4 regions of the Halomonas sp. TG39a genome follow, and region 1 is predicted to be linked to each of the others. Evidence: predicted binding sites of a transcription regulator. Region 1 holds the regulator's gene; each other region holds the start of a gene.

Region 1 (7,594 bases):
CAGCACTCCGATTTAGAAACCGGCTGCTTTTTTATGCGCTACGAAATTCTGGCGGATTCGGTCGGTATGTCGGTGGAAGCCCTGCGCGCGGCGTTCGAGCCGGTGGCCAGCGAATTCAATATGCAGTGGTCCCTGGTGGATACCCAGCTGCGTCGGCGTGTGGTGCTGATGGTGTCGCGGGAGTCGCACTGCTTGGTCGATCTACTTTACCGCTGGCAGGCGGGTGAGCTGGATTGCGATATTGTCGGTGTTATCTCCAACCATGACGATATGCGTTCGCTGACCGAGTGGTACGGCATTCCTTACCACCACGTCCCGGTAGACCCCGAAAATAAGCAAGCGTCGTTTGCCAAGGTACAGGCCGAAATCGATAGCGCTCGCGCTGACTGCGTGGTGCTGGCGCGCTATATGCAAATACTGCCCCCCGAGCTGTGCGCGCGCTATGCGGGACGAGTGATCAATATTCATCACAGCTTTTTGCCCTCCTTTGCCGGGGCAAAACCCTACCACCAGGCATACCAGCGGGGCGTTAAGCTGATAGGTGCTACTTGCCACTACGTGACCGAGGAACTCGACGCAGGCCCCATCATCGAACAGGATATTCATCGCGTAAGCCACTGCCATACGCCCACTGACTTAGTACGTTTTGGCCGTGACGTTGAAAAAGCCGTACTTGCTCGCGGTTTGCGCTGGCACTTAGAGGATCGCGTGCTGGTCCACGGCAATAAGACAGTGGTCTTTAGTTAACCCTCATCAACCTGAGAGGCCGCCATGTCGTTTGCGCAAAGTGTATTAGCACCCTGGGCGCTGCTGCTCACCTGGCTACTCTCGTTAGCAGTGATCGCGTGGGCACTTTGGGGGCGGCCCTGGCAGGTGTTAATAGCGGATACCGCGCTTCAGCACCGCTGGCTGGGCGCCACGCTGGCGGTGATGCTGATGTGGCAGCTGCGTGCGCAGGCGGTTGATTGGCTAACGCTGCACCTTGTTTTCACGGTTTTAATGACACTCGTTTTTAAAGCGCCATTGGCGCTGATTAGCAACGTGCTGATTAATATCGCCATGGTGGTAATTGGGCGCAATGAATGGCTGCTGCTGGGGGCAAACGTGCTGGTTACCGGTGTCGTCCCGGCGGCCGTCATTGGCACGGTATGGCGGCTGGTAGATCGCCGCCTGCCGGATAACCTGATGGTGTTTTTGTTTGCCTGCGGCTTTTTTGGTGCGGCGCTGGCAACGCTGGGAGGAGGGCTGGCAGCGGTGCTGCTGATCATCGTTGCGGGGACTGACCCTGAGGCGATTTATCTCGCCCAGGAGTATGCGCGCTTCTTACCGCTGTTAATGCCTTCAGAGGCGTTTATCACCGGCATGCTGCTGAGTATTCTGCTGGTTTATCACCCCCATTGGGTGGCCACCTTCAATGACCACCGCTATATCGATCTGCAGTAGGGATGGCCAGGGCGGCGACTAGCCGAGTGCCTGGCCGTTGCCGCCACGAATCACACCAACGCCGACGCCTTCGATATCGAGCGACTGGGAGCGCAGGTCGATTTCAATGGGCGCAAAGTCAGGGTTCTCGGCAAATAGCGTCACTTGGTGGCCCTGGCGCTTGAAGCGTTTAACCGTTACTTCATCCTCTAGGCGTGCCACTACAATCTGGCCATCGCGTACCCGGTCGGTACGGTGAACTGCCAATAAATCCCCTTCCAAAATGCCAATATCCTTCATCGAAAGGCCGCGCACGCGCAGCAGGTAGTCGGCTTTGGGGGTAAAGTACTCGGCTGGTAGCGGGCAGTAACGGTCAATATGTTCAGCGGCCAAAATGGGGCTGCCTGCGGCCACTTCACCGATCACGGGTAGGCCCGTTGGCAGCGTTTCAACGTTGGCTGCGGGTAAGGCGGTGGCAGCACTCTCCATGACTTCTTGCGGTTCCTGGTTGGGCAGGCGGATACCGCGAGAAGTGTTGCGAATAATGCGAATAACGCCTTTGCGTTCCAGCGCGCGCAGGTGCTCTTCGGCCGCGTTGGGGGAGCGGAAGCCAAGCGCCTTGGCAATTTCGGCGCGGGTAGGAGGGTAGCCAAATTCGCCCATCGTTTTAACGATAAAATCGAACACGTGCTGTTGGCGAGCGGTTAGCGGACGCGACATACCAGACTCCATAAATAGTGAATAGACAGTAACAAATTAAATGGCAACTTAATCAATCAGTGGTTAAGTATACAGTATGTTCCTCTGTCCAGTATATGCCTTGTCAGTGGCTATCTTCGATGTCTATGCAATTTTTCTAATCGTTTGAAACTAAGCTTCTGCTTATTTAACGGGCTGTATTTTGTTAATAAATCAAGCGTTGAGACCGCCATGGTTATGGCATAGTATTTTGCTATGTTTTAAACACCTGTTTCCCTGGAGAGCGACATGGCTCAATCTGATACGGTGACCCGTATACTCGATACTGCCGAGGTGCTGTTTGCAGAGCGGGGTTTTGCCGAAACTTCGCTGCGCAACATCACTAGCAAAGCGCGCGTCAATTTAGCCGCTGTGAATTACCATTTTGGCTCCAAAAAAGCCTTGATTCAGGCCGTCTTTGCCCGCTATTTGGACCCCTTCACCCAGCGTTTTCACACCGCCCTTGATGAGCTGGAAGGACAGCATGCTGGGCGGGTTATTGAGCTTGAAACCCTGCTCGAAACCATGGCAACCACCGTTCTTGCAGTGCCCGCTGAACGCAATAGTTTAAAAGTGTTTATGCGCTTGCTCGGCCTTGCCTACAGCCAGGCACAGGGGCATCTTAGGCGCTATATCCAGCAAGAGTATGGCGATGTGTTTACCCGCTTCACCGAGCTGGTGCGACAAGCCACGCCGGACCTACCTGACGCGGAGCGCTTTTGGCGGCTACACTTTATGCTTGGCACGGTAATATTTACCCTGTCCGGCCTTGATGCACTGCGTGATATCGCTGAAAAAGATTATCACGAACAGGTTTCAGTACGTGATTTAGTCAAGCGATTGCTGCCGGTCGTTGTGGCGGCCATGAATGCACCGTTACCGCTCGCCCTTGAAGAAGCCAAGCCAGAAGAAGGAAAACATGCGAACGCCTACGCTAGCTGAGCTACCCCCGGCTGAGAATATCTGGCTGGAGATTGATACTACCCAGCAGCTGCTGCGCTGCTGGCGAGGGCCGAAAGTGCTCCATGAGTGTGCGATCTCATCCGCTGCCGCCGGTGTCGGGGAGCGTAATGGTAGTGGTAAAACCCCCTACGGCTGGCACTATGTGCGCGCCGCCATTGGCGGTGATATGCCCGACAACGCAGTGTTTCGAGGCCGCCGCTGGACAGGCGAGACGTTTTCATCCGCGCTAGCCGAAGCGCATCCAGAGCGTGACTGGATTTTGACCCGCATTCTGTGGCTTTGCGGATTAGAAAAGGGCGTGAACCGCGGCGGTCAGGTGGACTCGCAACGGCGCTATATATACCTGCACGGCACACCGCCTGACGAACCCATGGGCGTTGCGGCCTCCCACGGCTGCATTCGTTTACGTAATAGTGATTTGCTAACCCTCTTTGCGCTCGCGTTACCGGGCACCCCGGTTTGGTTGCACGGCGGACGGCAATCCTTTGATTGATAAGTTTTTGACACCGCTAGACGATCGTCTAGAATCATCGCCCCTTTTCATGGACCTATCACGATGACTCAACCGTTAGGCCCGGTCATGCTTGACCTTGAAGGCCCAAAATTGACGGCGGCAGAAAAACGCCTGTTGCTGGAACCGACGGTAGGGGGCGTTATTCTATTTGCCCGCAATGTCGAAAATGGCTACCAGGTGCGCCAGCTGTGCAGCGATATTCGCCGCGTGCGGGCTGATTTACTGCTCGCAGTGGATCAGGAGGGCGGTCGCGTTCAGCGTATTAAAGAGGGCTTAACACGCCTGCCTGCCATGGCGCGTATCGGCGAGTGCTACCGCGCTTCCCCGGAAGACGGTCTGGCGTTAGCCAAGGACGCCGGTTGGCTGTTGGGGATGGAGATGGCCGCCTGCGGGCTGGATCTTAGTTTCGCTCCGGTATTGGATGTTGAGAGCGGCCTCTCCAGCGTTATTGGTGACCGCAGTTTTAGCAGTGATCCCCAGCACGTGGCCCAGCTGGGCAGCGCCTTTATTCAAGGGCTTCACGATGCCGGTATGGCCGCAGTGGGCAAGCACTTCCCCGGCCATGGTGGGGTGGCGGCGGACTCCCATGTTGCCCTACCGATAGACGGTCGCCCGCTAGACGTGATTAAACAGCACGATCTTGTGCCCTTTACCCAGTTAGCCTCGCAGTTAGATGGGGTCATGCCTGCGCATGTTATTTACTCCGCTTTCGATACACGCCCCGCAGGATTTTCACCCAATTGGTTGGGTATGTTACGGGAGTCGCTAGGCTTCAAAGGCTGCATTTTTTCTGATGATCTGAGTATGGCGGGCGCCCACGAAGCGGGCGAACCCAAGGCGCGTGCCCAAGCCGCGCTCGCAGCAGGCTGCGATATGCTGCTGGTGTGTAATGACCGAGCCGCCGCGCTTGAGGTCATGGAGGCGTGCCAAGGGATCAATAACAAGCGCCCCGCCAAGTTGCGCTATAGCCGCGCGCGGCCAGACCTGGATGCACTGAGTGCGCTGGGACGTTGGCGGCGTGCCCACGCTAAGTTGGAAGCGCTGGCGGATAAGCCCAAGCCCAGCGCTGAATAAATCGCTTGCTCAAATAAATGAAGCTTTTCACCCGCGTGGAGTTGGTAGATGTCAAAGCTGGATAAAGAAGCCTTAGAGTCGTTGGACTCGATGCGCGAACTAATGGATAACGCCGACTGCTTAATTTCGCAGCAAGAAGTAGAGCGGGCGCTTGACCGCATGGCAGAAGCTATCACCCGAGATTTAGGCGATAAACTGCCGGTGTTTTACTGCGTGATGAATGGCGGCTTAATTACCACGGGGCACCTGCTGACCCGCTTGGGCTTCCCGCTGGAAGTGGATTATCTGCATGCCACTCGCTACCGCAACGAGCTACGTGGCGGCGAGCTATTTTGGCGGGTTTCTCCGGAAGTGCCGATGGCCGGTCGTCATGTTGTTATCGTCGACGATATTTTGGATGAAGGCGCGACCCTGGCGGCGATTTTGGCCTACTGTGAAGAAGCCCAGGCCGCCAGTGTTACCACGGCGGTGCTGGTGGATAAACAACACAACCGCAAAGCAGTGCCCGGTTTAAAAGCTGACTACTGCAGCCTGGAAGTGGCCGACCGCTATGTGTTTGGCTTTGGCATGGATTACAAAGGCTACTGGCGCAACGCACCGGGAATTTTTGCCCCCAAGGGCATGTGATCCGCTGAGGGCTTGTGGTGATGTTTTAGGCTTAGCGGGGCGAGAAGCGCCTCGCTAAGCCGGTTTCGGCAATCATTCGTGTGGAAATCTCCTCGACCGAGAAGCGTGTCGCATCAATATAGGGAATGTGCATGGTGCGGTAGAGCGACTCTGCCTGTTCCACTTCTTGCAGGCACTGATCCATCGAGCTATAGCGGCTATTGGGACGTCGCTCGTTGCGAATCGCCGATAGGCGCCGCGCATCAATGGTTAAGCCAAACAGCTTTTGCCGATGGGGCACGAGCGCCTTGGGTAGCTTGAGCATGCCATCTTCGTCTAAATCATCTTCTGTCAGCGGATAGTTAGCCGCTCGAATGCCGAACTGTAAAGCCAGGTAGAGCGAAGTAGGGGTTTTGCCGCAGCGCGAAACGCCGACCAGAATGATATCTGCCTTATCGTATTGATGCGTCCGGGCACCGTCGTCGTTATCCAGCGCAAAGTGCACGGAGTGTATGCGGTCCATGTAAACGTCATCACTGCCAATCGAATGGGTGCGGCCAACGCTGTAGGAAGAGTGCGTCTCTAACTCCTGCTCCAAGGGCTCCAGGAAGGTGGAAAAAATATCGACTTTAAACCCGGATGCCTGACGAATAACATCGCGAATCTGTTGATCCACAATGGTATCAATGATGATCGGGCGATGGCCGTCGCGGTTGGCCGTTGACTCAATAATTGCGGCTAACGCCTGAGCTTTTTCCAACGTATCGATATAGGGCTTGGTCAGCATATCGATCTCAACATCGCTGAACTGAGCCAGCAAGCTACGGCCTAAACTTTCCGCCGTGATCCCGGTACCATCTGAAATAAAAAAAGCCGTACGTCTCATAACGAAATCCACTGATGAGTGATCCGCCTATTGTGTGCCGAGGCGTTTGCCAGCACAACGTGTCATCGGCCGCTATGGCTGCGTCGGATGGGCCTGACTACATAAATAGCCAAAAAAGCGCCGCTGTTGTAAAAATCCTCCACTCTCTTCGCTATTAGACCAATGGCGAATGTATTGGCGCGGTGCTAGGGTAGCCATTGAATTATCCATGGCCCACGGCATTAATGCCCATATCAGTGGCCATGCCGATATCTATGAGCGAGGGGGTTACGTGGAAGAGTACATTCTGTGGTTCGATCAGCTGGGCATGGCCGACGTCGAACGCGTAGGTGGTAAAAACGCCTCGCTGGGTGAAATGATTTCCAACCTCTCCGGTGCTGGCGTAACGGTGCCCGGTGGCTTTGCCACTACCGCCCACGCTTACCGTGAATTTCTCTCCCACGAAGGGTTAAACGAGCGTATTAATGCCACCCTGGCTCGCCTGGATGTCGACGATGTTAAGGCGCTGGCCGAGGCGGGTCGCAATATTCGCCAATGGATCATCGATACACCGCTACCCCCTAGCTTTGAAGCGGCCTTGCGCGATGCTTACGGCCAGTTGCAGCAACAACACCCGCAGTTGAAAGTGGCTGTGCGCAGCTCGGCGACCGCTGAAGACCTGCCCGATGCCTCCTTCGCTGGTCAACAGGAAACCTTCCTTAATATTGAGGGCTTCGACAATATCAAGCGTGCGGTGCACGAAGTTTTCGCCTCGCTATTTAATGATCGCGCAATCTCTTACCGTGTCCACCGCGGCTACGCCCACGAAAATGTCGCCTTGTCGGCAGGCGTGCAGAAAATGGTGCGTTCAGAGACCGGCGCGGCAGGTGTTATGTTTACCCTAGACACCGAATCCGGCTTTAAAGAGGCCGTTTTCGTCACCGCCTCGTGGGGCTTGGGCGAAACCGTGGTGCAGGGCGCCGTCAACCCTGACGAGTTCTACGTTCATAAACCGACCCTGGCGGCGGGCCGTCCGGCGGTGCTGCGGCGTAACTTAGGCTCCAAGCTGATCAAGATGGTTTACGGCCAGGACGCCAGCGCCGGTAGATCGGTGGAAACCGTCGATGTGCCGCACTCGGATCGCGGCCGTTTCTGCCTTAATGATCAGCAAGTCATGGATCTGGCCCGTCAGGCGATGACCATTGAGCAGCACTACCAGCGCCCCATGGATATTGAGTGGGCGTTGGATGGCGACGACGGTGAGCTCTACATCGTTCAAGCCCGCCCTGAAACGGTGGTCTCCCAGCAAGAGGGCGGCAAGCTTGAGCGCTTCCAACTGCGTGAAAAGGGTCGCACATTAATCACCGGTCGGGCGATTGGTCAGCGCATCGGCCGGGGTACTGTCAAAGTCG
Region 2 (7,594 bases), 1.1 Mb from region 1:
CCAGACGGCGGGTGTGTGCGTCGCTGTCCGTCAGTGTTTCCATCAAGTGCTTAACCAGGGCGGGGCCTCGCGCCTGCAGATAAGCTTCTTGAATAATCCGTGCCGCAATCCAGGCGTTCCACACGGCGTATAGCGGGCCGGTTAATACGGGTAGAAAGCCGCGCAGCGTCAGTCGTCCCAATAACCGACGCAGCAGTAAACGCAGTAGAAAGCTGCTTAAGCTGATTTTTAAGCGATAAAGTAGCGCTCTAAGTGTTAGCTTCCAGCCATGCAGGTAGGCGTGGGGGTCTACGCCATAAATAAGACTACCAGGGCTGGGGTACTCCAATGCCGACCGGGAAACGCCGTGAACGGTCAGCTGAATATCGGGTTCCAACGCGTCTGTTTGACCGTAACGTAAGCCCGCCAAACGGGTAATATTCGCCACACCGCGCAGCGCATTCCAGTATAAAAAGCCGATTTCCAGCGCGGTAACACAGCCTGCAACGGCCAGATAGCCGGCCCAGTAGGGAAGTTGCTCTCTAAGGCTCATGGCTTCCCAGGGGCTAGTGGCAAACTCACGCATCCACCATTCGGCGCTGCCAATCAGCGTGCCGGAAATCAAACCAGCGAGCGCTGCCCAGGCGATGATCCAGCGCCGTGCGCGCTTCAGGGCCTGCGGGTCAGGGGAATCAAGTGCCGGGTGGCGGCGTAAATAGCCCTGTACATAGCGACTAGCCCAGCGCTGCGCTAGGCCAGGGGCTGGGGCGTACTCTTTATCTGGCCGAGAGAGGGTCATAAAAACAGCGTTTCCTACGCAATTGACGCCTTAGGGTAGCGGTTCTGTTCGCGAAGTACACGCTTGGGTAGCGCCGGGGTGAGTGCCCACTTTCATCAGCTCATCCCAGCGCGTGGTATAGCGGTCTGAGCGATGGGCGCAGCGTAACTGCCAGGCGGCAGGTGCGTTCGTCATGCCAAAGCTGATCGTGCCTTGCCCCATGCGCTGGTTAATCTGATCCACCGTTGCCATCAAAAACGGATGACGATTCCGTGTGGGCGGATGTAGCAACGAAAGTTGATGCTGCTCAGCGTCCACCAAATCCAGCAGCATCACGCCAGCCTTCATAAACCGGTAGCGAGGACGATAAATCTGCTCAAGCCCTTGGCGAACGGCGTCAAGGATCACTCGGGTGTCGTCGCTAGGTGAGGGCAGGGGGATTAGCGCCTGCGGGAAATACTGCAACTGGTCGCGGCGGTGGCGGTTGGTATGCAGAAACACCATTACCGCACGGGCCAGACTCTGCTGTTCGCGCAGTTTTTCAGCGCTGCGCTGGGCGTGGCGGCGCAGGGCATTATGTACTTCTGCAAAAACGCCGGTGGGTTGGCCGAAGGAGCGCGAGGTCATAATGCGTTGGCGCGGTTGCTCCAGCGCGTTCATCTCCATACAAGGCGTGCCGCGCAGCTCGAGCGCGGTACGTGCCAGTACCACCGAGAAGCCCTTGCGCAGCTGCTTTTCGTCGCTTTCACGCAAGTCCCAAGCAGTAGTCACGCCGCCAATCGCTAAACGCTCGGCAAGCCGATGGCCGACGCCCCATACGCTGCCTACCGCCGTACGTTTGAGCAATGCCTCAGTGGTGTGATCCTGCCCATTGAGCAAGCAAACGCCTTGGTAGCGAGGGTCTTGCTTGGCAAGATGATTGGCCAGTTTGGCGAGCGTATGAGTGGGTGCCAGCCCCACACACACCGGCAGACCCAAGTGGCGGCGAATAAGCTGGCGCAGGCGTTGCCCTAGCGCCGCACATTGTGCTGTGGTGAAACCTTCCAAGTAGACGAACATCTCATCGATTGAATAGGGCGCGACCGCAGGGCAGGCATCGCGTAGCAGTTGGGCCAGCCGTGCCGACATATCGCCGTAGAGCTCGTAGTTAGATGACAGCAGGTGAATATCGCCGCGCTGACGCAGTCCTTCAAGCTTGAAAGCTGGCGTTCCCATAGGGATATCCAGCGCTTTCAACTCCGTTGAGCGGGCGATTACACAGCCGTCGTTGTTTGACATCACGCCGACAGGTCTACCTTCCAGCTTGGGCTGAAAAACCCGCTCGCAGCTGACATAAAAGTTGTTGGCATCGACTAATCCGATCATCGCCACCCCTCAGTCAACGTCAGTAGCTTGTTCAACGTAAGTACTCATGCACCACCGCGCGTACCACGCCCCATAGCTGGCAGTCGCTGCCTTCAAGAAGCAGCGGCGGGTAGTTTGGGTGGCTCGAACATAGATGGGGTGAGCCCCGATAAAGCGCGTAGCGTTTAATTAATGCCTCGCCCTCCAGCATAGCGATCAAAATATGTCCTAGGCGCGGTTCAATACTGCGATCAACAATCAGCAGATCGCCCTCAAAAATCCCCCAACCTTCCATGCTGTCGCCGGTGGCAGTGACATAAAAGGTCGCGGTGGGGTTTTTAACCAGCCTTGTATTGAGATCCAGCGTGCATGGCTCGTAATCCTGCGCAGGCGAAGGAAAACCGCTGAAGCCAGCGCGGCCCAAAAAGGTTAAGTAAGGCAGTGGCTGGGAAGTTAACGGCAAGGCGGAGATAAAGTGAGCTGACTGGCCCGGCATCGTCGGCATCCTGATTTTAAAATATTGTATAAATATACAGTATTTTTTAGGGCGAAGGAAAATGCAAATGATCGGGGGATGAAACTGCTTTGCTCTGCTCAATGACATCCGCAGGGACGCACGCGGTGACATTGAAGGATTGCGAGATAAGGCAGCCTAGTTATCCATTTGGTCAGCATTTAGTGAACAGAACAACATGAAGCACGTTCATGTACGACCTGACGCGGATGCGATGAAAGTCGCGTCAGGCTGCGTTATGATAGCGTCCTCGCTTCTTCCATGATGACCCTTTCTCGTTACGAGGTTCCCGCCGATGTTCAGCCGCGATATGACAATTGCCGGATTTGATGATGTGCTGTTTGATGCCATGCAGAAAGAAGTGGCACGCCAGGAAGCCCACATCGAACTGATCGCTTCCGAAAACTATGCTAGCCCCCGCGTACTCGAAGCCCAGGGCAGCCAACTGACTAATAAGTACGCCGAAGGCTACCCCGGAAAGCGCTACTACGGCGGCTGCGAGTTCGTCGATATTGCTGAAAACCTGGCCATTGATTACGCCAAAAAGCTGTTCGGCGCTACCTATGTTAACGTTCAGCCGCACTCCGGGTCACAGGCTAACAGCGCGGTATTCCAGGCGCTGGTCAAGCCCGGCGATACCATTTTGGGTATGAGTCTGGACGCGGGCGGCCACCTGACCCACGGAGCCAAGCCCAACTTTTCGGGTAAGCACTATAACGCCATTCAGTACGGTTTGAACGATCAAGAACTGATCGATTACGACCAGGTGGCTCAGCTTGCTCGTGAACATAAGCCCAAAATGATCATCGCTGGTTTTTCTGCCTACTCGCAAATTATTGATTGGGCCAAGTTCCGTGAAATCGCCGATGAAGTGGGCGCTTACTTACTTGTTGATATGGCCCATGTATCTGGTTTGGTCGCGGCGGGCGTCTACCCCAGTCCCTTGCCCTATGCCCACGTGGTTACCTCCACCACCCACAAAACCCTACGCGGCCCCCGCAGCGGTGTGATTCTCTCGGCAGAAAACGACGCTGAGATTGAGAAAAAGCTGCAATCAGCGGTTTTCCCCGGTGGTCAGGGCGGCCCGTTGATGCATGTTATCGCGGCTAAAGCTATCTGCTTCAAAGAAGCCATGGCGCCGGAGTTTAAAACCTACCAGCAGCAGGTGGTTAAAAACGCCAAGGCTATGGCTAAGGTGTTTATCGATCGCGGTTACGACATTGTTTCCGGCGGCACCGAAGACCACCTCTTCCTGCTCTCGCTGATCAAACAGGGCGTAACCGGTAAGGATGCCGATGCTGCACTGGGGCGTGCCCACATCACCGTCAACAAGAATGCCGTGCCTAATGACCCGCAAAGCCCGTTTGTCACCTCCGGCCTGCGCATTGGCACGCCGGCAGTGACCACGCGCGGCTTCAGTGAGCAGGAGTGTACCGAGCTAGCTGGCTGGATCTGTGACATTCTCGATGTACTGGCCAAAGGCGAAGACACCAGCGCCATCGAAGCCCAGGTGTTAGATAAAGTAGCCGAAGTTTGCGCGCGGCTGCCGGTTTATGAGTAACGAAACTAGTACTTAAATACCAAAAATACCCTTTATCACTAACGCCTCTACACTCTGTAGAGGCGTTTCTGTTAATGTGTGTAACATATTGTTACGTGCTTAGCGTCTTATTGATTTAAGGGAGGCTCGCCATGGCAAAACAACAAGAAAAAACCGATTTGCAGCGTGCATTAAAAGATTGTAAAGGTTCATTTTTTTCGGTGGGTTTTTTCAGTATGTTTGTTAACTTACTGATGCTTGTGCCGCCAATGTACATGCTGCAAGTGTATGACCGTGTGCTCACCACCCAAAGTCTAGACACGTTATTAATGCTTACCCTTGTCGTCGTGTTCTTTTTTATGATCATGGGAGGGTTAGAGCTGGTGCGCTCACGCATATTGGTGCGCGTTGGCAATCGGTTAGACACCAGTATTAACGAGCGGCTTTATAGCGCGATGTTCCGCCGTAGCTTGGTGGTTCAGGGCAGTCAAAGCGCACAACCTCTCAGTGACTTGACCAGCTTGCGCCAGTTTCTAACCGGGAATGGCCTGTTTGCTTTTTTTGATGCCCCTTGGGTGCCTGTTTATCTCGGCGTACTCTTTCTATTTCACCCTTGGCTTGGGGTATTTGCTACCTGTGCTGGGTTGATTTTGCTAACACTAGCGATTGCCAACGAGAAGTCGACCAAAAGGCTATTGGCAGAAGCCAATAGCGAACATATTCAGGCGCAAAATCTTGCCAACTCTAATCTGCGCAATGCCGAGGTGCTGCATGCCATGGGCATGTTGCCGGGCATTATGGGGCGCTGGTCGAAGCGTCACCATGAGTTTTTGTCCAAGCAGTCCCAGGCGAGTGATCGCGCTGGAGCGCTAACCAATACCTCCAAAGTTATGCGCCTGTTCTTTCAATCTTTAATTTTAGGCTTGGGTGCGCTACTGGTGCTAAGGGGGGAAATGACCCCCGGCATGATGATTGCCGGTTCTATCTTGATGGGCCGTGCGCTTGCGCCGATCGACCAAATGATCGGTGGCTGGAAAGGTTTTGTAGGCGCGCGCGGTGCCTATGAGCGGTTAAATGAACTGATGACTCAAATACCGGATGAGCAGCGTAAGATGTCGCTGCCTGCACCAAGAGGTGAAGTTGCACTTGAAGGGGTCGCCGCTGCACCGCCTGGTACGCGTATGGCAACCATCCGCGGCATTGAGTTTCGAGTCGCTAAGGGGGAACACGTTGGCATTATCGGCCCTAGTGCCGCGGGTAAGTCGACGCTAGCGCGAGTGCTATTGGGTATATGGCCAACCCAAGTGGGTGACGTACGTCTAGATGGCGGGGTGATCACTCAATACAACCGAGATGAAATTGGTCCCTATATTGGCTACTTACCTCAAGACATTGAGCTGTTTGACGGCACCATTAGTGAAAATATTGCTCGTTTTGGCAATCTCGACCCCAAAAAGGTGGTTGATGCGGCGAAAAAAGCCGACGTGCATAAAATGATTTTGGAATTACCCAACGGTTACGACACGGTGATTTCTTCCACGAGTGGTGGTCTCTCGGGAGGCCAGCGCCAGCGGGTTGGGTTAGCGCGCGCTCTGTATGACAACCCGGTATTGGTGGTGCTAGACGAGCCCAATGCAAACTTAGATGATGCTGGCGAACGGGCATTGGCGATGGCTATCGCCCAGCTTAAAGCCGAGGGAGCGACGCTTTTTGTTATAAGCCATCGCACCAGTGTTTTGAAAAGTATGGACAAACTCCTTGTGATGAAAGAGGGGCAAATAAGCATGTTTGGGCCACGTGACCAAATTATCGCTCAGTTTGCTAAAAAACCGCGCGGGCAAGTAAGCCAGCAAGGGACAGCGCGCCTCTCAGCCATCTCGGGTGGCCGTGGCACTGAGGAGAAATAGCATGAGCGACGAGAAACGTAACCCTCCCACCTCCGAGATCGATATCACCCCCAATCGCCCTTTGACAATTGACGGCGAGGCCTGCGAATCACTACCCATCAGTGATAAAGGCTACCGTAAGCTGGGCTTTGCGATTCTCATCTTTGCCTTGGGCGGCTTTGTTCTATGGGCCGCCACCGCTTCCCTAGCGATTGCGGTTGTTGCGCCGGGCAGTGTCTCGATCGAGTCATTCAAGCGCACCGTGCAGCACTTGGAAGGCGGTATTGTTGAGCAGTTGCTGGTCGAAGATGGTGACCAAGTTGCGGTAGGAGACACCTTAATAGTGTTGAGTGATACTCAAGCCAGCTCTCAACTAGCCATTGCCCGTTCCCAATATTTGATTAATCGAGCCATGGAAGCCCGCCTGCTCGCCGAGCAGCAAGGGGCGGAGGCCATGGTAATACCTGACGATCTTCAAGACACTGATAACATGCGTGTTCAGCAAGTGGTTGCTGTACAGCAGAGTCTATTTACCGCACGTCGCCAGTCGCTTAAAAGCACTTTAGAAGCATTGGATGAGCAGATTGTGCAAATGCGTGAACAGATTGTCGGCTTGGAGCAGCGGATTAGCGTTAACACCAGCCGTAACAGCTCATTAAATACCGAGGCAGGTGCCTTTCGTTCCCTTTATCGGGAGGGCTTAGGAGATAGCCAGCGCTTGCGTGAATTAGAGCGGCAGGTGCTTCAGTACGAAGGCGATAACGCCGAGTTTCGCGCTAATATCGCCCAGTTGCGATCACAAATAAGCGAAAATCGTATGCAGCGCGAGATTCAGCAGCAAGAGTTTCAGAAAGAGGTTGGCGAGCAGTTGCGCGAAGCGCAAGCACAAATTGCTGAGGCAGAAGAGCGCATTATTTCACTGAGTGATCAGGTAGAGCGAGCCATCGTTACGGCTCCTGTCTCGGGGATTGTGGTGGGCCGCCAAATTCATACCGTCGGTGCTGTTATCCGTGCGGGCGATACCATTATGGATATCGTGCCCTCTAATGACGGTTTTGTAGTAGAAGCCCGCATCCCAACGCGCGATATCGACAATATTCATATTGGTCAGTTTGCTGAAATTCGCTTTAGCGCTTTCAATCAACGGCTAACCGATGTGATTGATGGTGAGGTCATTCACGTGAGTGCGGACAGCTTTGAAGATGAAGCTACAGGGCAACATTATTACCGTACCCGAATACGTGTAACAGAACAGGGTTACACGCAAATGAATGAACAGATGCAACTGCTTTCAGGTATGCCCGCAGAAGTGATGCTTCGTACCGGTGAGAGAACATTCGCAAGCTATATTGCCAAACCAATTACCGACATGCTGGCGCGGGCCCTGCGGGAGGACTAATGCCAAAAATATCTCTCGATACAATAACGGTAAGCGCCATGCAGTGGAGGTCGCTACGCCTAGCGGCTATTGTGATTGCGTTGAGTATTTTATCTCCGTCGATTTATGCGCAACAGGAATTACGAGCGGGCAATGCCCCCGCAGCAGAGCTGGC
Region 3 (7,594 bases), 1.7 Mb from region 1:
GAGAACAACCAGATCGACCAGCGTATTAGAGCGCTACTAGAAATGTAAGAGGGGGGATGTTTTACCGGCTGGAGAAAACGTATTACAGACAGGAGAGCGCGTAGCGGATCTGCTCAAAATCGAAGCCGCGGCTGGCGAGAAAACGCTCCCGCCTGGCGCGCTCTTTGGGTGTCTCACCGGGGCTATCGAAGCGCCGCGCCAGGGTTTCCCGGGCCAGCTCAAACCAGTCGATCTGCTCACCCTCCTCTACCTCTTCAAATGCACTATTGAGGGTTTCCTGGTCAACGCCGCGCTGGCGCAGCTCGCCTTTAATACGGATCACGCCCTGCCCACGCAGAATACGTGAACGGACGAAACTGGCCGCAAAGCGAGCGTCAGACTGCAGACCTTGTTCGATCAGAGCGTCTAGGCACTCATCAATAGCGTCGTCGTCGAAGGATTTCTTCTTTAGCCGTTGGGCAAGCTCGGCGCGGGAGTATTCGCGCCGAGCCAACAAGCCAATAGCGATGTCACGGGGCGTGGCATCGCGCTGGGAGGTGAATGCCATCAGCTTATCTTAGCTAGCATTAGCTTAGTGAATATCGTCTTAAAGCAGATCGTCATCACCCGCATCCAATTCTGCCGCTGCTTCGGCAGGCGCATCTTCCTTCTCCTTTTTAGGATCAGGCTTGGCCAAGAGCTGCTCACGAATCTGCGTTTCTATTTCGAGCATAATCTCCGGGTGCTCTTCCAGGTAAAGCGCTGAGTTGGCTTTACCCTGACCGATTTTCTTACCTTTATAGCTGTACCAGGCACCGGCTTTATCAACCAGATTGCACTGCACACCCAGGTCGATGACCTCACCGGCATGGTAGATACCCTTGCCGTAAAGAATCTGGAATTCAGCCTGACGGAATGGTGGTGCTACCTTGTTTTTGACTACTTTCACGCGGGTTTCGTTACCGGTGACTTCATCACCCACTTTCACCGAGCCGGTACGACGAATATCCAGACGCACGCTGGCATAGAACTTCAGCGCGTTACCACCAGTGGTGGTTTCGGGGCTACCGAACATAACGCCGATCTTCATGCGGATCTGGTTGATGAAGATCACCAGGCAATTGGCGTTTTTGATATTACCGGTGATTTTACGCAGTGCCTGAGACATCAAACGCGCCTGTAGGCCAACGTGGGAATCACCCATTTCGCCTTCGATTTCAGCGCGCGGCGTTAGAGCTGCGACCGAGTCGATAACAATCACGTCAACACCGCCGGAGCGTACCAGCATGTCGGTAATTTCCAGCGCCTGCTCGCCAGTGTCCGGCTGGGAAATCAGTAGATCATCCAGGTTGACGCCCAGCTTTTCTGCGTAGCTGGGGTCAAGCGCATGCTCGGCATCCACGAAGGCACACACTTTGCCTTGCTTTTGCGCTTGCGCAATCACCGAAAGGGTCAGTGTCGTTTTACCCGAGGACTCCGGACCAAAAATTTCTGCCACTCGGCCAAACGGCAGCCCGCCGATGCCAAGTGCGATATCAAGACCCAATGAACCGGTGGAAACCGACGGCATGACGACACGCGGCGCGTCGCCGAGACGCATAACGGTGCCCTTGCCGAACTGACGGTCAATTTGGGTGAGTGCAGCGTTTAGCGCTTTAGTGCGGTTGTCATCCTGAGCCATTCAGAGATTCCTCATAACAAGCTGTATAATTAGCCAGTAGTATGCCAAAGATTACGCCGTAAACAAATCCTTGATCGCGCTTTCTCTCATCTATTTTCATAAGGGCCTTTTTTCGTAAGGACCTTTTGCTTACGACGGGTTTGTCTTGCTCGCCTTCTCGCGCTCATTCAGGCGCGCCACCAGCCCTACCAAGGCCTGACGTACGGCCTGCTCGCGCACCGACTGGCGGTCACCAGGGAAGTGGAAACATTCGGCCTCCTGGGCAGCGGTATCTCCCCAGGCCAACCAAACCGTCCCCACGGGTTTCTCAGCACTGCCGCCATCCGGCCCGGCCACGCCGCTAACGGCAACGGCCAAGCCCGCGCCACTTTCACGACAGGCGCCCGCCACCATGGCATTAACCACCGCTTTACTTACCGCACCATGTTCGGCGAGCGTGGCCTCAGGCACCCCTAATAAGCGCGTCTTGGCGCCATTCGCGTAGGTGACATAGCCCGTCGTAAAATAAGCAGAACTCCCCGCCACCCCGGTAATGGCACTGGCAATACCGCCCCCGGTGCATGATTCAGCAGCAGTCACTTCCACATCCAACTGCTTACAAAGCCGCCCCAGCCGCTGAGCCAACAGGTTTAAATCAAGGTTTTTCAGGCTAGTTTCGCTGGGCACTATCGTCGCTCCTTCAAGTAAGTCGTCTGTTCAGCGTAGAATACTGCGTTTAGCTTGCTTAAAGAAATTGCCAATGCCGTAAGCCGAGATGGCTTACGCCACGCTCAATCAGGACGCCCATGTCACAGGCCATTCCCCCCAACACGCCAATGATCACCCAGTATTTAAAGATCAAACGCGAGCACCCCGAGGTGCTGCTGTTTTACCGCATGGGTGATTTTTACGAACTGTTTTTCGACGACGCCAAGCGCGCCGCCGCGCTGCTGGATATTACCCTTACCCAGCGCGGCCAGTCGGGGGGTAAGCCGATCCCCATGGCGGGTGTACCCTACCACAGCGCTGAAGGCTATCTAGCCCGCCTGGTCGCTGGCGGCGAGTCGGTGGCCATCTGCGAACAGATTGGCGACCCCGCTACCAGCAAGGGCCCCGTTGATCGTCAGGTGGTGCGGATCGTCACCCCCGGCACGCTCCACGATGAAGCGCTGCTTGATGCCCGCCGCGACAACGTACTGGTGTCAGTCTCCCCCGGTAAAGAGAGCTGGGGGCTTGCCTGGCTAGAGCTCTCCAGCGGGCGTTTTAACGTGCTGGAAGTGGAGAGCGAAGCCGAGATGCTCGCCGAGCTTACTCGCCTCTCCCCCGCGGAGCTGCTGGTGCCCGAAAGCCTGACGCTACCCGATGCCTGGTCACAAAAACGCAGCCTGCGCCGTCAGGGTGAGTGGCTGTTTGACCTGGAAAGCGCCACCCGCAGCCTATGCGACCAGTTTGAAGTGCAGGATTTACGCGGCTTTGGCTGCGCGCATTTAACTACTGCGCTCATTGCTGCCGGGGTGCTGATCGATTACGCCCGGGACACCCAGCGCTCACGCCTACCCCACGTGACCGCCATCAGTGTTGAGAACCGCGACGACGCGGTGGTGATTGACGCCGCCAGTCGCCGCAATCTGGAAATCGACATTAATCTGGGTGGCAGTAGCGATAACACCCTGGCCAGCGTGCTGGATACCTGCACCACCGCCATGGGCTCACGCTTACTCAAACGTTGGCTTAATCGCCCACTGCGACAACGTGAGATCGTCCAGGCCCGTCATGCGGGTGTGGCGCTGTTAAGCCTGGACGCAGCCTATATGCCGCTGCGCGAGACGTTAAGCGATGTAGGCGATGTGGAGCGCATCCTGGCCCGAGTGGCACTGTATAGCGCTCGCCCGCGGGATTTGGCGCGGCTGCGCGATGCGCTGGTAACGCTGCCTGAACTGGAACAGCAGCTTAGCGAGGTAGAGAGCGGCAGCGCTTTGGACAACCTGCGCCCGCATATTCGCCCCTACCCGGAAATGGCCGATATGCTCAGCCGTGCGCTGGTGGAGAACCCACCGGTGGTGATTCGCGATGGCGGAGTGATTGCCGATGGCTTTGACGCCGAGCTCGATGAGCATCGTGGCATGGCAGAGAACGCCGGCGACTACCTGATTCAGCTAGAGATTCGCGAGCGTGAGCGCACCGGCCTTGCCAATCTCAAAGTGGGCTACAACCGCGTACACGGCTACTTTATCGAACTACCGCGTTCACAAGCCCAGCAGGCGCCTGCCGACTATATTCGACGCCAGACGCTGAAAAATGCCGAGCGGTTTATTATTCCTGAGCTCAAAGAGTTTGAGGATAAGGCGCTATCGGCCAAATCTCGTGCGCTCACTCGCGAAAAATGGCTTTACGACCAACTGCTGGGCGACCTTAACAACAGCCTTCACGCGCTACAAAGCACCTCTCAAGCGCTAGCCGAGCTGGACGTACTGTGCGCCTTTGCTGAACGCGCCGAGGCGTTGAACTGGGTACGCCCAACGCTAAGTGAATCCACAGGCATTCAAATTAACGCTGGGCGCCACCCGGTAGTGGAGCAGGTGAGCGAGACGCCCTTCGTACCCAACGACGTGACGCTCAACCCTGACCAGCATATGCTGATTATTACCGGCCCCAATATGGGCGGTAAGTCGACCTATATGCGCCAGACGGCGCTAATCGCCCTACTGGCCCATTGCGGTAGCTTTGTGCCCGCTGACGCCGCCGAGATCGGCCCGCTGGATCGAATATTCACCCGCATTGGCTCATCGGATGACTTGGCGGGCGGCCGCTCTACCTTTATGGTCGAGATGACCGAAACGGCTAATATTCTCCACAATGCCACCCAGCAAAGCTTGATCCTGATGGATGAAATTGGCCGTGGCACCAGCACCTTTGACGGCTTGTCGCTGGCCTGGGCAAGCGCCGAACATTTGGCCAAAGGGCGTGCGCTAACGCTGTTTGCCACCCACTACTTTGAAATGACGGCGCTGCCTGAGCATATGGAAGGGGTGGCCAATATCCACCTAACGGCGACCGAGCATGGCGACAGCATTGTTTTTATGCACCGCATCGAAGCGGGCCCGGCCAGCCAGAGCTATGGTTTGCAGGTGGCGCAATTAGCGGGTGTACCCAACCATGTGATTAAACGTGCCCGCGAGAAGCTGATAAGTTTGGAGCAGCGCGATGTGGACAACACGGCGCAGGCACCGCGAACCGCTCCGCAGCAAAACGATCTGTTCGCCGCTGCACCACACCCGGTGGTCGAAGCGTTGGAAAACGTCGATATGGATGGTTTAACGCCGCGGGAAGCGCTATCACTGTTGTATCAGTGGCGAGACCTGATCTAATAGTGCTCATAACTTGGAAGGCCATAAGTGAGCTTCTAGTGCCAGGGCAGGTTGGAGCGAGGGTCTTTTTCCAAGGATGGAAAAAGTAGCGCCCAAGGATGGGTTCACAGCGCCCTCGCGGAAACCTGTACTGGCATTGCTACCAACTGGAATCATATGGCGCTTGCCGACAGGTAGGCGCACCTCTAGAATGTCGCTCAAACTTTTAGCTTATAAAAAACGGCTGATTTATAACCATTCACGATTGACCATGGCCGGGAGCATCCCGGCCCTGCAAGAGGGATAGCAAGATGACGTTTGTCGTTACCGAGAACTGCATCCAGTGCAAATACACCGACTGTGTGGAAGTCTGCCCGGTCGACTGTTTTTACGAGGGCCCGAACTTCCTGGTCATTCATCCTGACGAGTGTATCGACTGCGCGCTGTGCGAGCCCGAGTGCCCCGCCGAGGCGATATTCTCCGAGGATGAGCTACCGGATGGACAGGAGGCCTTTATTGAGATCAACGCTGAAATGGCCGACGTATGGCCCAACATTGCCGAGCGCAAAGATCCGCTGCCTGACGCCGAAGAGTGGGATGGCAAGCCTGGTAAGCTTGAGAAATTAGAGCGCTAAATTTCGCGTTACTCTTTTCAGCTCCATTTTCAAGTGCCATTTTTCTTAAAGCCAGCGTCCACGCTGGTTTTTTTATGGTTTAGACAAACTTGCACTGGCAAATTCCAGACAAAAAAAGGCGGCCCGTAGGCCGCCCGCTCCAAGCACTTCCTCTGACCACTCCCTGGATCAACTTCCTCAGATGACGTCCTTGCCGGGGCTCACCTCACTGTATCACCCAGCGCATCTGACCTACATCCCGCTGCATCCTGACTGAAGCATCCTTGCCTCCCCTTGTCCTGTGTATATTGTGTCAGATCACGGCAGCTTCTCAACAAAGCCAAAATGTAAAAGGGCGAGTCGCAGCGACTCGCCCTTTTTTTAAAAAACCTTTAAAAACAACAACTTTAATTTAAATTAATGGAAAATTACGTTGTTTTTTACCCAAATCGAGCGATTCTCGTCAGTATTTGTAAGATATCTCTTACAAAATCTTAAGACATCTCTTACAAGCCCCGCTAAAAAATCGCTCGATATTGGCTTTTACTGCCCTTTAATGGCCTTCAGACCCGGGTAAGTCACATCACCCAGCTCCGCTTCAATCACCAGCAAACGGTTGTACTTGGCAACCCGATCAGAGCGGCACAGTGAACCCGTTTTGATCTGACCGGCGCAGGTGCCCACTGCCAAATCGGCAATGGTGGTGTCTTCGGTTTCACCAGAGCGGTGTGAAATAACCGCGGTAAAGCCCGCATCCTGAGCCATCTTGATAGCATCCAGCGTCTCGGAGAGCGAGCCGATCTGATTGAACTTGATCAGGATAGAGTTACCGATCTGCTCATCGATACCGCGCTTGAGAATCTTGGTATTGGTCACGAACAGATCATCGCCCACCAACTGCACTTTATCGCCCAGCTTGTCGGTTAGCGCTTTCCAGCCCGCCCAGTCCGATTCATCCATGCCGTCTTCGATAGAGACGATCGGATAATCGGCGCACAGGCCTGCCAGGTAATCGGTAAAGCCTTGGGCGTCATAACTTTTGCCTTCACCGGAAAGGTTGTACTGGCCGTCTTTATAGAACTCAGACGAAGCACAATCCAGCGCCAAGGTAACGTCTTTACCCAGGGCGTAACCGGCATCAGCAACAGCTTGTTTAATCACTGCTAGCGCATCGGCGTTAGACGCCAGGTTAGGCGCAAAGCCGCCCTCGTCGCCGACGGAGGTGGAAAGCCCCTTCGCCGAGAGTACTTTTTTCAGCGCGTGGAAAATTTCCGCGCCCATGCGCAGCCCTTCACGGAAGTTGGGCGCACCTACTGGCTGCACCATAAACTCTTGGATATCGACGTTGTTATCCGCGTGCTCGCCGCCGTTGATGATGTTCATCATGGGTACCGGCATGCTGTACTGACCCGGCTGACCGTAGAGCTCGGCAATGTGGGCATACAGCGGTACGCCTTTGGCATTAGCAGCGGCTTTAGCCGCCGCCAGGGAAACCGCTAGAATCGCATTCGCCCCCAGGTTCGCTTTGTTCTCAGTACCGTCTAACGCCAGCATGGCATCGTCCAGGCCACGCTGGTCGCGAGCATCCATCCCCATCAACGCATCACGAATCTTGCCGTTGACCGCTTCAACTGCTTTCAGCACGCCTTTGCCCAGATAACGCGACTTATCGCCGTCGCGTAGCTCTAACGCTTCCCGGGAACCGGTTGAGGCACCGCTTGGGGCACAGGCTTCGCCGACGGCGCCACTGGCAAGGCGTACGTGCGCCTGCACGGTCGGGTTTCCACGCGAATCCAGCACTTCCAACGCACTGATAGCAACAATTTTGGTCATGGCAGTTTCCTTTACGGTAGGTCGGATAAAATTATTAATATAACGCCCTGCTTAGCGAATCGTTAGCGGCTCAAATCCTTTAACCAGCGCATCCAACTGGGCAAGCTGGGTTAAGAACGGCTCTAGCTGATCCAGTGGTAGCGCACAGGGGCCATCGCACT
Region 4 (7,594 bases), 280 kb from region 1:
AACCCGCGAAGAAGAAGCGCTAGGCTAGCTTGCTAACCGGGTAGAAAAAAGAACGCCTTGGTTTGAGAAAACCAAGGCGTTTATGCTCGCCCTTATACGTCAAGCTACATAACATCAACGAACTAGTAAGTCAGAACTGACTCACTATCGCTTGGGGTAAACGTTCTGATCACTGGAGGTCCCAATACATTATATGTTGAGGCCCCGCAGCCCCGCCCAGGTAGTGCTCACCTGTTTCATGGAAGCCCGCCTTTTGGTAACAGGTGTGAGCCGCAGGGTTCTTGGCGTTCACCGTCAGGTAGATTCGGGGATAATTCGCATAGTTTTCTTTTAGGTAGGGAAACAGCGCTTTTACCGCCAACGTCCCAAGCCCTCTACCCTGCTGCTTGGCGTCAATGAAAAACGCGCGTAGGCCTATGCTGCCTTCCGTACAAAAATCATAGTCATCAGCGTAGGCTATATCGATTTTGAAGCATCCTACCAACTGGTCATCGTGCTTAATCACATGCAGATGCGTCGCTTCATGTCGATCAGTGAGAAACTCCTTAGCGGTCCCCACAAATTTCACCTGATCATCGCGCACCGCGATGTTGCGCACTTCAGCCACATCCGCTGCATCAAGTTTTTCTAGCTTGATCATCTAGTGCTCGCAACCGTCTTAATTAATGTGAAACCTTTCAATGTAAGTGACCGCTATCAATGATCTTCAGTATACATATATCTAATATGCATGGCCTTTCTCCCTTCACCGTTTTCCACCATATAAGGTGGTTAAACATCATATTGATGCTTCGTCCGGAATCAGCGCCAGCAGATCGGTGACACCAATGTCCACCCCGGCTTGGTAGAATAAAGTAGATACCTGTCCGCGATGGTGGGTTTGGTGATTGAAGAAGTGGAGAATCAGGCTTGAGTAGCGTCGTTTTGAGGCCACTCCTTTTGTGTTGTGATAACTCAGCGTGGTACTCAAATCGTCATCAGTTAGCGCGCCCACCCAGTTAATAATTACAGTATCAAGCCATCGGCGATGCGCTTTCAGGCCTTCCAAGTCATCAAACATCAATTCATCAAGCCGCTGTGGCGTAGGGAGGTCGACTATTACCGCAAGCGTTCTTGCGCTAGACGCGGGATGCGCTGCAAACCGCTTAAGCCAAATGGTATCGGCGACCACAACATGATTTAGCGTGCCAAAAATCGAACCGAAGAAAGCGCCACGCTCTTCGCTAAGCTCAGCGGTCGTCAGCCTGCTGGCAGCATCGTATACCTTGGTGTTCATCCACTGGTTATAGGATGCCATCAGCTCAAAATGTGGTTGCAGCTCCATAGGTCATATCGCCTCTTTCAATATGGGCGCCAGCGTGGCCGTGAGTGAAACGCCAACAGGCCCTAGTTAAGAGTATGAAATAACGGAGCGTCTGTTCATCCCCCGAATTTAGCATTTAAGCTCCTACCCCTCTGCTTGCGTCTTTTTATAAACGCCATATACTGTATATATAACCATATGCATACATCAATAGCATTTAGAGGTGAGGTGGCCAATGACGACTCCCGAACAAGCGTCTCATGCGTCAGCCGTGCGTAAAGGTCGCGGGGCAACGTACGATCCGCATAACCGTTTTGCGCCCACCCAAAGCAATGCGGAAGACGACGGTTGGTGGCGGGAGGAAACATCCACCACTATCGCCACCGAAGTACGTGAGGAAGTCAGCAAAAGCGCACTCTCCTGGAACAAATCGCCGGATTTACCCTTTGATCGATCACTAAACCCGTATCGTGGCTGTGAGCACGGCTGCGTTTACTGCTATGCCCGCCCCTCCCACGCCTACTGGGATTTGTCGCCGGGGTTGGATTTTGAAACCAAATTGATTGCCCGCAGCGGTTTAGTGGAGCGGTTAACTGAAGAGCTTTGTCATCCCAACTATGTGTGCCGCCCCATCAACCTTTCCGGCAACACCGACTGCTACCAACCGCTTGAAGCCAAACATCAAACCACTCGGCAGTTACTTGAGCTGCTACTGAAGTGTCGCCACCCGGTAACGCTAGTGACCAAAAGCACCTTAGTGCTGCGCGATTTAGAACTCCTGGCCGAAATGGCTGAGCACCGGCTGGTGCGCGTATTTGTTAGTTTGACTAGCCTGGATGCCAACTTGAAACGCACATTAGAGCCGCGGGCGGCATCTCCCCAGGCGCGCTTACGAGCCATTCGGGAACTGAATACCGCGGGCATTCCCGTAGGTACGCTGATTTCGCCAGTTATTCCGGGACTGACGGATCATGAAATCGAAAACCTTTTGGAAGCTGCCAGCCGTGCAGGGGCGCGCACTGCCGCCTGGATGCTACTGCGCTTACCCTATGAAGTGGCGCCGCTTTTTGAAGCGTGGTTAGAAGCACACTACCCAGAGCGCGCTGCGAAAGTGATGAGCCTAATACGTCAGTGCCGTGGCGGTAAGGCGTACGATGCCAAGTTTGGTAAGCGCTTTCGCGGTGAAGGGGTATTTGCGGATTTAATCGCCCAGCGCTTTGCCCGTGCCAGCCGCCAGTGGAACATGCAGGATCGCACCGAGCAGGGCTTGAATACACGGGATTTTCGCCCGCCACGAGCGCAGCAGGATTTATTCATTTAAGCTAAGCGGCATATGCAACAATTAGCTGAAAAGGAAGCCCAATGCCCGCTCTTAGCAAAACCAAATCAAGTTTTTACCGCCGTTTATACGTCGCCCATTTGATCGAACAAGGTGCTGCCAGCGTGCCTGCGTTGATCGAGGCCACCGGTATGCCCCGGCGCACCGCCCAGGATACGATCGCCTCCCTGGCCGAGTTGGATATCGAGTGTGTATTTACTAAAGATGACGGCGAGCGCCACAACATTGGCCGCTACCAGATACGTAATTGGGGCGCGATTGATCCACGTTGGGTGGCTACCAATGCAGAGCGGCTTAAACAGGCACTTGGCTATTCCATTTAGCTCTCTTCATTTAGTTAGCCCTCTTAATCCGGCTCAGCCCAGGCTAATCGTGCAGCGTTAAGGGTAACTGTCAGCGAGCTTGCTGCCATGGCGAGCACCGCGATTAGCGGGGGTATTGCCATCACGACCACCAAACCGAGCGCCAGAGTATTATACAGCGCTGAAAAGAACAGGTTTTGAGCCATGATGCGCCGGGTGCGTTGGGCAATGCCAAGCAGTTTCACTACCCCGCCAATTCCTGGTGCCATAAGCTGGGCAGCAGCCCCCTCCCGGGCGGTTTCGCTGGCACTTAGTGGCGCGATACCCACATCTGCTGCGGCCAGGCTCAAGGTATCGTTTAAGCCATCCCCCACGTAGAGCGTTGGCGATGGTAGCCCCCGCAATAAACGCGCTTTCGCTTCCGGCGAGCGCTGTGCATAGCAAGCTTCACGGGCAAGCCCCACACGCTCGCCTAACCAACTCACCGCGCCCTGCCGGTCACCACTAATCATCGCCACCACATACCCTGACGCTAACAGATGTTTCACGCTAGGCTCGGCGTCGCCCACCGGTTGATCAGTGAGATAGAGCGTGGCTAGCCAACCCACCTTATCAGCTATCACCACTTGAGAAGCAAAGGCCAGCGTTGCGTCCTCCGCTTGGGCAGGCAGCACGATACGCTGGCGAGCCAACCAATTGGCACTGCCTACCGTCAGCCATTCGCCGCTACTTAACTGCACGCGGCGTCCTTCCCCAGGCGATTCGTTGACCTCTATACACTGTTCAGGTCGCTGATCGCCTGGGTTACTCGCCCAGCGAGCGAGCGCTTGTGCTAAGGGGTGTTCGCTGCCCGCAACGGCGGCGCTGAGCTTGCGTTGTAACACCTGTTCATTAACACCCTCACGCGCTTGCCAGTGAAGCACTGCGTGGCTACCGGTGGTCAGAGTGCCGGTTTTATCCAGTGCGACCGAGCGAATACGTGCCAGGGTTTCAAGCGCGGCGGGGTCGCGCAGTGCAATCCCTTGCTGCATTGCCTGACCGCTCCCTGCCAGGCTTGCCAGCGGTACTGCAAGCCCGACGGCGCAGGGGCATGCCACGACTAATACGGAAAGCGCGCGCACTAAGGCATCCTCCCACCCCAACCCGAATAACAGTGCAGCGGGCAGTGTCAGTAACGCGAGCCCTAGTGCTAGCGGGCTTAGCCAGGCGGCAAAACGGTCAGCGAGCTTCTGCAGTTCACCTTTTTTGGCCTGATAGCGGCGCATTTCATCACACAGCCGATCCAGTCGCCGCTGGCCTACCCCAGCGCTGACCTGCATGACGATAGGCGTGGCACCCAAATAACGGCAGCCCGCGTATACCTTCTGCCCTGCTTGAAAATGTCGCGGCAAGCTTTCCCCAGTCAGTGAGGCGGTGTCGATCCAGCCGGGCTCTTCAAGGGTGCCGTCGAGAGCCACCATCGCACCGGGCGCTAGCTCAACGCGCATTCCCGTTTTCACGTCATCTACGGGCAGCGATATCCAGGCTTCCTCTTGCCAAGCAGTGATATTCACGTCCGGCAGCGTCAGGGCATCCAATGCTTTTAACCCCCGGTGGCGGCACAGCGTTTCCACCAGCCGCCCAACGAGTAAAAGCACGATCAGCATTACCGCCGTATCAAAGTAGACCTCTGCAGAGCCGCGCCATAGCAGCCATACCGACACCGTCACCGCGCCAATAACACCAAGGCTGACGAGCACATCCATACCGGGGCGCTTGGCGAGCAGCGTGCGCCACCCAGCCCGGTAAAACGGCACGCCGGCAAACAGCACAACGGGCAGTGAAAACGCCCCTGAAACCCAAGCGACTACCTGCTCAACCTGCTCGCTTGGCAGCGCACCGGCGTAGATCAGTAGAGAAGCCAGCATCGTCCACATGCCGAACAACGAGCCGACCATTAGTCTAAGCGTTAAGTAGCGGCTCTCCTCTTCTAAACGCGCATGGGCGTCCGCCACCGGCTCAAGCTCCGTCAGTCGGTAGCCCAGACGCTTAACCTTTGCAGCGAGATTCGAGAGCTGGGTAGCGGCAGGCGTGCCGCTGATGCAAAGCGTTGCGCTTGGGTAGTGCACGCTAACCTCACGCACGCCTTCAAGCCGCTTAAGCGAACCCTCCACGGCTAGGGCGCAACTGGTGCACCACATACCGTGGAGGGTATAGAGATTTTCCGCGTTGCCGTCAGTCATGCCACTCACAAACAAGGCGGAATGCCGATAATCGGCATTGCCGCAAACACAACGCCTAAGGTAGAGAAAAGATACAGCCCGGCGGACACCGAAGCATTAAAACGCAGCCGCCCGACCTGGCGCTTGGCCATCTGGCAGCAGCCCACCGTTAATGCCGTCAGTAACGCAATCGCTGCGACACTGACGGCAAGCAGCATAGCGCTCACCAGGGTGAATACGCCCTGCTCGGGAGCAGGCGGTGCGACTGCGCAGGCAACCGCATGCCCACCATAAACCACTATAAACCAGATACACCACAGCGTTAGGCCAATGACGAAATGTAGTGGATGGGTAAGGTGTAGGCGCTGCATTGTAGGCGGTTTCCACATCAGATTAGCTCCCTATTACACGAGGCAACACGGCAAGCGCGCCCACGAGTATCCAGAAGGTCACCAGGTTATAGCGCCACCATTGGGCAACCACAGCGGGTTCGAAAGGCGCATGAGCACCCACATAGCCATAGCCCACCCGCAGGCCTTGAAGCAGGGCAAGCACGGCGCCTAAACCGCCATGTAGCAGCGCATAGGCTAAGCCAACCATGATGATTGCATCATGGGAGGTCTCGGTCACTGCCAAGTCTGCACTTAACAGCACCCACAGCGTCATCGCTACCTGCACAAATCCAAGGGCACTGATGCCATACATGCCCACTGCCAGCCCCGCATCCCTACCCTGTCGCAAACCGCTAACAAGTTTTTCGAGAATTCCTGCGCCAGCGGTTAGCGCTGCCCCGGCAAGAATCAACCCCAGCAAGGAGAGCGGTGAAGACTCAGGCATCCGCCACTCCGGCGACACCGTCCACAGGTAAAACCAACCAAACAAATACGAGAGAAAGAACGAGCCATTGGCGATTAGCGTGATCGACATGGCCCATAGGCCGGGGCCATCCATGGTACGCGAGTGCAGTGGTGGATCGCCGGGAGCAACTTCTGCATCCGGGGCGGCTTTTGGATGCGCCCCGTTCTCCCACGACCAGCGCAGCAAAAATAGCCCAGCGATAACCACCGCGATGCCCGCCAAGGGATAAAGGCGCGTTAGCAAGCTAATACATACAACCGCCAGCGCCATGGCAGCAAACAGCGGCCACCAGGAATTACCCGGAAGGTGAATGATTTCGCGCACTTTGCCCGTTAATGGGTCACTGCCCCACATTTCACGGCGGCCGTGAGTCGCCACCGCCAGGCTATGCTGCCCTTCTGCCATGGTGCGTGGCAGGTCGGGATTATCCCAGAGCGGATGACGCGTCTCGACGCTGGGTAGGCTGACAAAGTTATAGGCGCTGGGCGGCATGCTGTTAGCCCACTCAAGAGTGTCAGCATTCCAGGGGTTATGCTTAGCGGGTTTGCCAAAACGGAAATGCAGCGCAAAATCGAGCAGCACCATGGCAATCCCCGCCGACATAATAAAGCTACTCATGGACGAGAGCAGATTGAAAATATCCCAGCCCATGCCCGTTTCATAGGAGTAAACCCGCCGCGGCATACCCAGCAGGCCCGTCCAGTGCATGATTAAGAACGTGCCGTTAAAGCCTAAAAAGGTCAGCCAAAAGCCCCATTTGCCTAAGGTTTCAGACGGCATCCGTCCGGAAAACAGCGGCAGCCAGTAGTAAAGCCCGGCAATCAGCGGAAAGAACATCCCGCCCACCAGCACATAGTGCATATGCGCCACCACAAAATGGGTGTCGTGCACCTGCCAGTTAAACGGCACCAGCGCCAGCATCACCCCAGTCAAGCCACCACACACGAAGATAATCAGGAAGCCCATGATCCACAGCATCGGCAGTTTCATTTTGGGCTTGCCCAGCCATAGCGTGGCCAGCCACACAAACACCTGAATCGCCGTGGGCACCGCCACCAACATACTGGCGGCGGAGAAGAACGCCTGGGCCAGTTGAGGGATGCCCACGGTAAACATGTGGTGAACCCAAAGCCCAAAACTGATAAAGCCTGTCACGGCAATGGCAAACACCACCCAGCCATAGCCAACAATCGGACGGCCAGCAAAGACAGGTATCAGCGTGGAGACAATGCCCGCCGCAGGCAGGAAAATGATGTAAACCTCAGGATGGCCGAACAGCCAAAAGAGGTGCTGCCAAAGAATCGGGTCACCGCCACCCGCCACTTCGAAAAAGGGCATCCCGACTGCGCGCTCAAGCTCCAATAGAATACTGCCCAGAATCAGCGGCGGGAAACCGACCACGATCATCAGCGCCATGGCGAGGATATACCAGGCAAACAGCGGCATTTTGTGCAGCGCCATGCCCTGGGTGCGGGTACGCAGTATCGAAACCACCAGTTCTACCCCGGCAGAGAGCGCGGAGATCTCAACAAAAGTAATACCCAGCAGCCAAAAATCCGAGCCCAATCCCGGGGAGTACTCGCTGCTGCTT

The links. The regulator LexA, encoded in region 1, represses DNA repair genes until DNA is damaged. The targets are predictions, from matches to a motif close to TACTGTNTANNTANACAGTA.
Region 2: the regulator LexA is predicted to act here: its motif matches at 2,620-2,639, upstream of U738_RS04605 (LexA family protein).
Region 3: the regulator LexA is predicted to act here: its motif matches at 1,680-1,699, upstream of recA (recombinase RecA).
Region 4: the regulator LexA is predicted to act here: its motif matches at 1,484-1,503, upstream of U738_RS10885 (PA0069 family radical SAM protein).

The regions. Positions count from the first base shown of each region.
Region 1 covers NZ_JQLV01000001.1:2,152,479-2,160,072, reverse strand. The annotation lists gene purU (formyltetrahydrofolate deformylase) at 1-747, shown strand, start outside; gene U738_RS09590 (energy-coupling factor ABC transporter permease) at 772-1,443, shown strand; gene lexA (transcriptional repressor LexA) at 1,462-2,142, opposite strand; gene U738_RS09580 (TetR/AcrR family transcriptional regulator) at 2,410-3,102, shown strand; gene U738_RS09575 (L,D-transpeptidase) at 3,080-3,616, shown strand; gene nagZ (beta-N-acetylhexosaminidase) at 3,680-4,711, shown strand; gene U738_RS09565 (hypoxanthine-guanine phosphoribosyltransferase) at 4,760-5,338, shown strand; gene ppsR (posphoenolpyruvate synthetase regulatory kinase/phosphorylase PpsR) at 5,370-6,203, opposite strand; gene ppsA (phosphoenolpyruvate synthase) at 6,475-7,594, shown strand, end outside.
Region 2 covers NZ_JQLV01000001.1:1,041,618-1,049,211, forward strand. The annotation lists gene U738_RS04595 (LBF_2804 family protein) at 1-778, opposite strand, end outside; gene U738_RS04600 (Y-family DNA polymerase) at 809-2,122, opposite strand; gene U738_RS04605 (LexA family protein) at 2,154-2,597, opposite strand; gene glyA (serine hydroxymethyltransferase) at 2,911-4,176, shown strand; gene U738_RS04615 (type I secretion system permease/ATPase) at 4,308-6,062, shown strand; gene U738_RS04620 (HlyD family type I secretion periplasmic adaptor subunit) at 6,064-7,440, shown strand; gene U738_RS04625 (TolC family outer membrane protein) at 7,440-7,594, shown strand, end outside.
Region 3 covers NZ_JQLV01000001.1:416,963-424,556, reverse strand. The annotation lists gene U738_RS01950 (regulatory protein RecX) at 83-547, opposite strand; gene recA (recombinase RecA) at 587-1,660, opposite strand; gene U738_RS01940 (CinA family protein) at 1,790-2,329, opposite strand; gene mutS (DNA mismatch repair protein MutS) at 2,446-5,007, shown strand; gene fdxA (ferredoxin FdxA) at 5,298-5,621, shown strand; gene eno (phosphopyruvate hydratase) at 6,144-7,433, opposite strand; gene kdsA (3-deoxy-8-phosphooctulonate synthase) at 7,485-7,594, opposite strand, start outside.
Region 4 covers NZ_JQLV01000001.1:2,431,568-2,439,161, forward strand. The annotation lists gene pgi (glucose-6-phosphate isomerase) at 1-23, shown strand, start outside; gene U738_RS10875 (GNAT family N-acetyltransferase) at 170-640, opposite strand; gene U738_RS10880 (DinB family protein) at 779-1,324, opposite strand; gene U738_RS10885 (PA0069 family radical SAM protein) at 1,539-2,624, shown strand; gene U738_RS10890 (winged helix-turn-helix domain-containing protein) at 2,666-2,965, shown strand; gene U738_RS10895 (heavy metal translocating P-type ATPase) at 2,989-5,166, opposite strand; gene U738_RS10900 (hypothetical protein) at 5,172-5,534, opposite strand; gene ctaD (cytochrome c oxidase subunit I) at 5,539-7,594, opposite strand, start outside.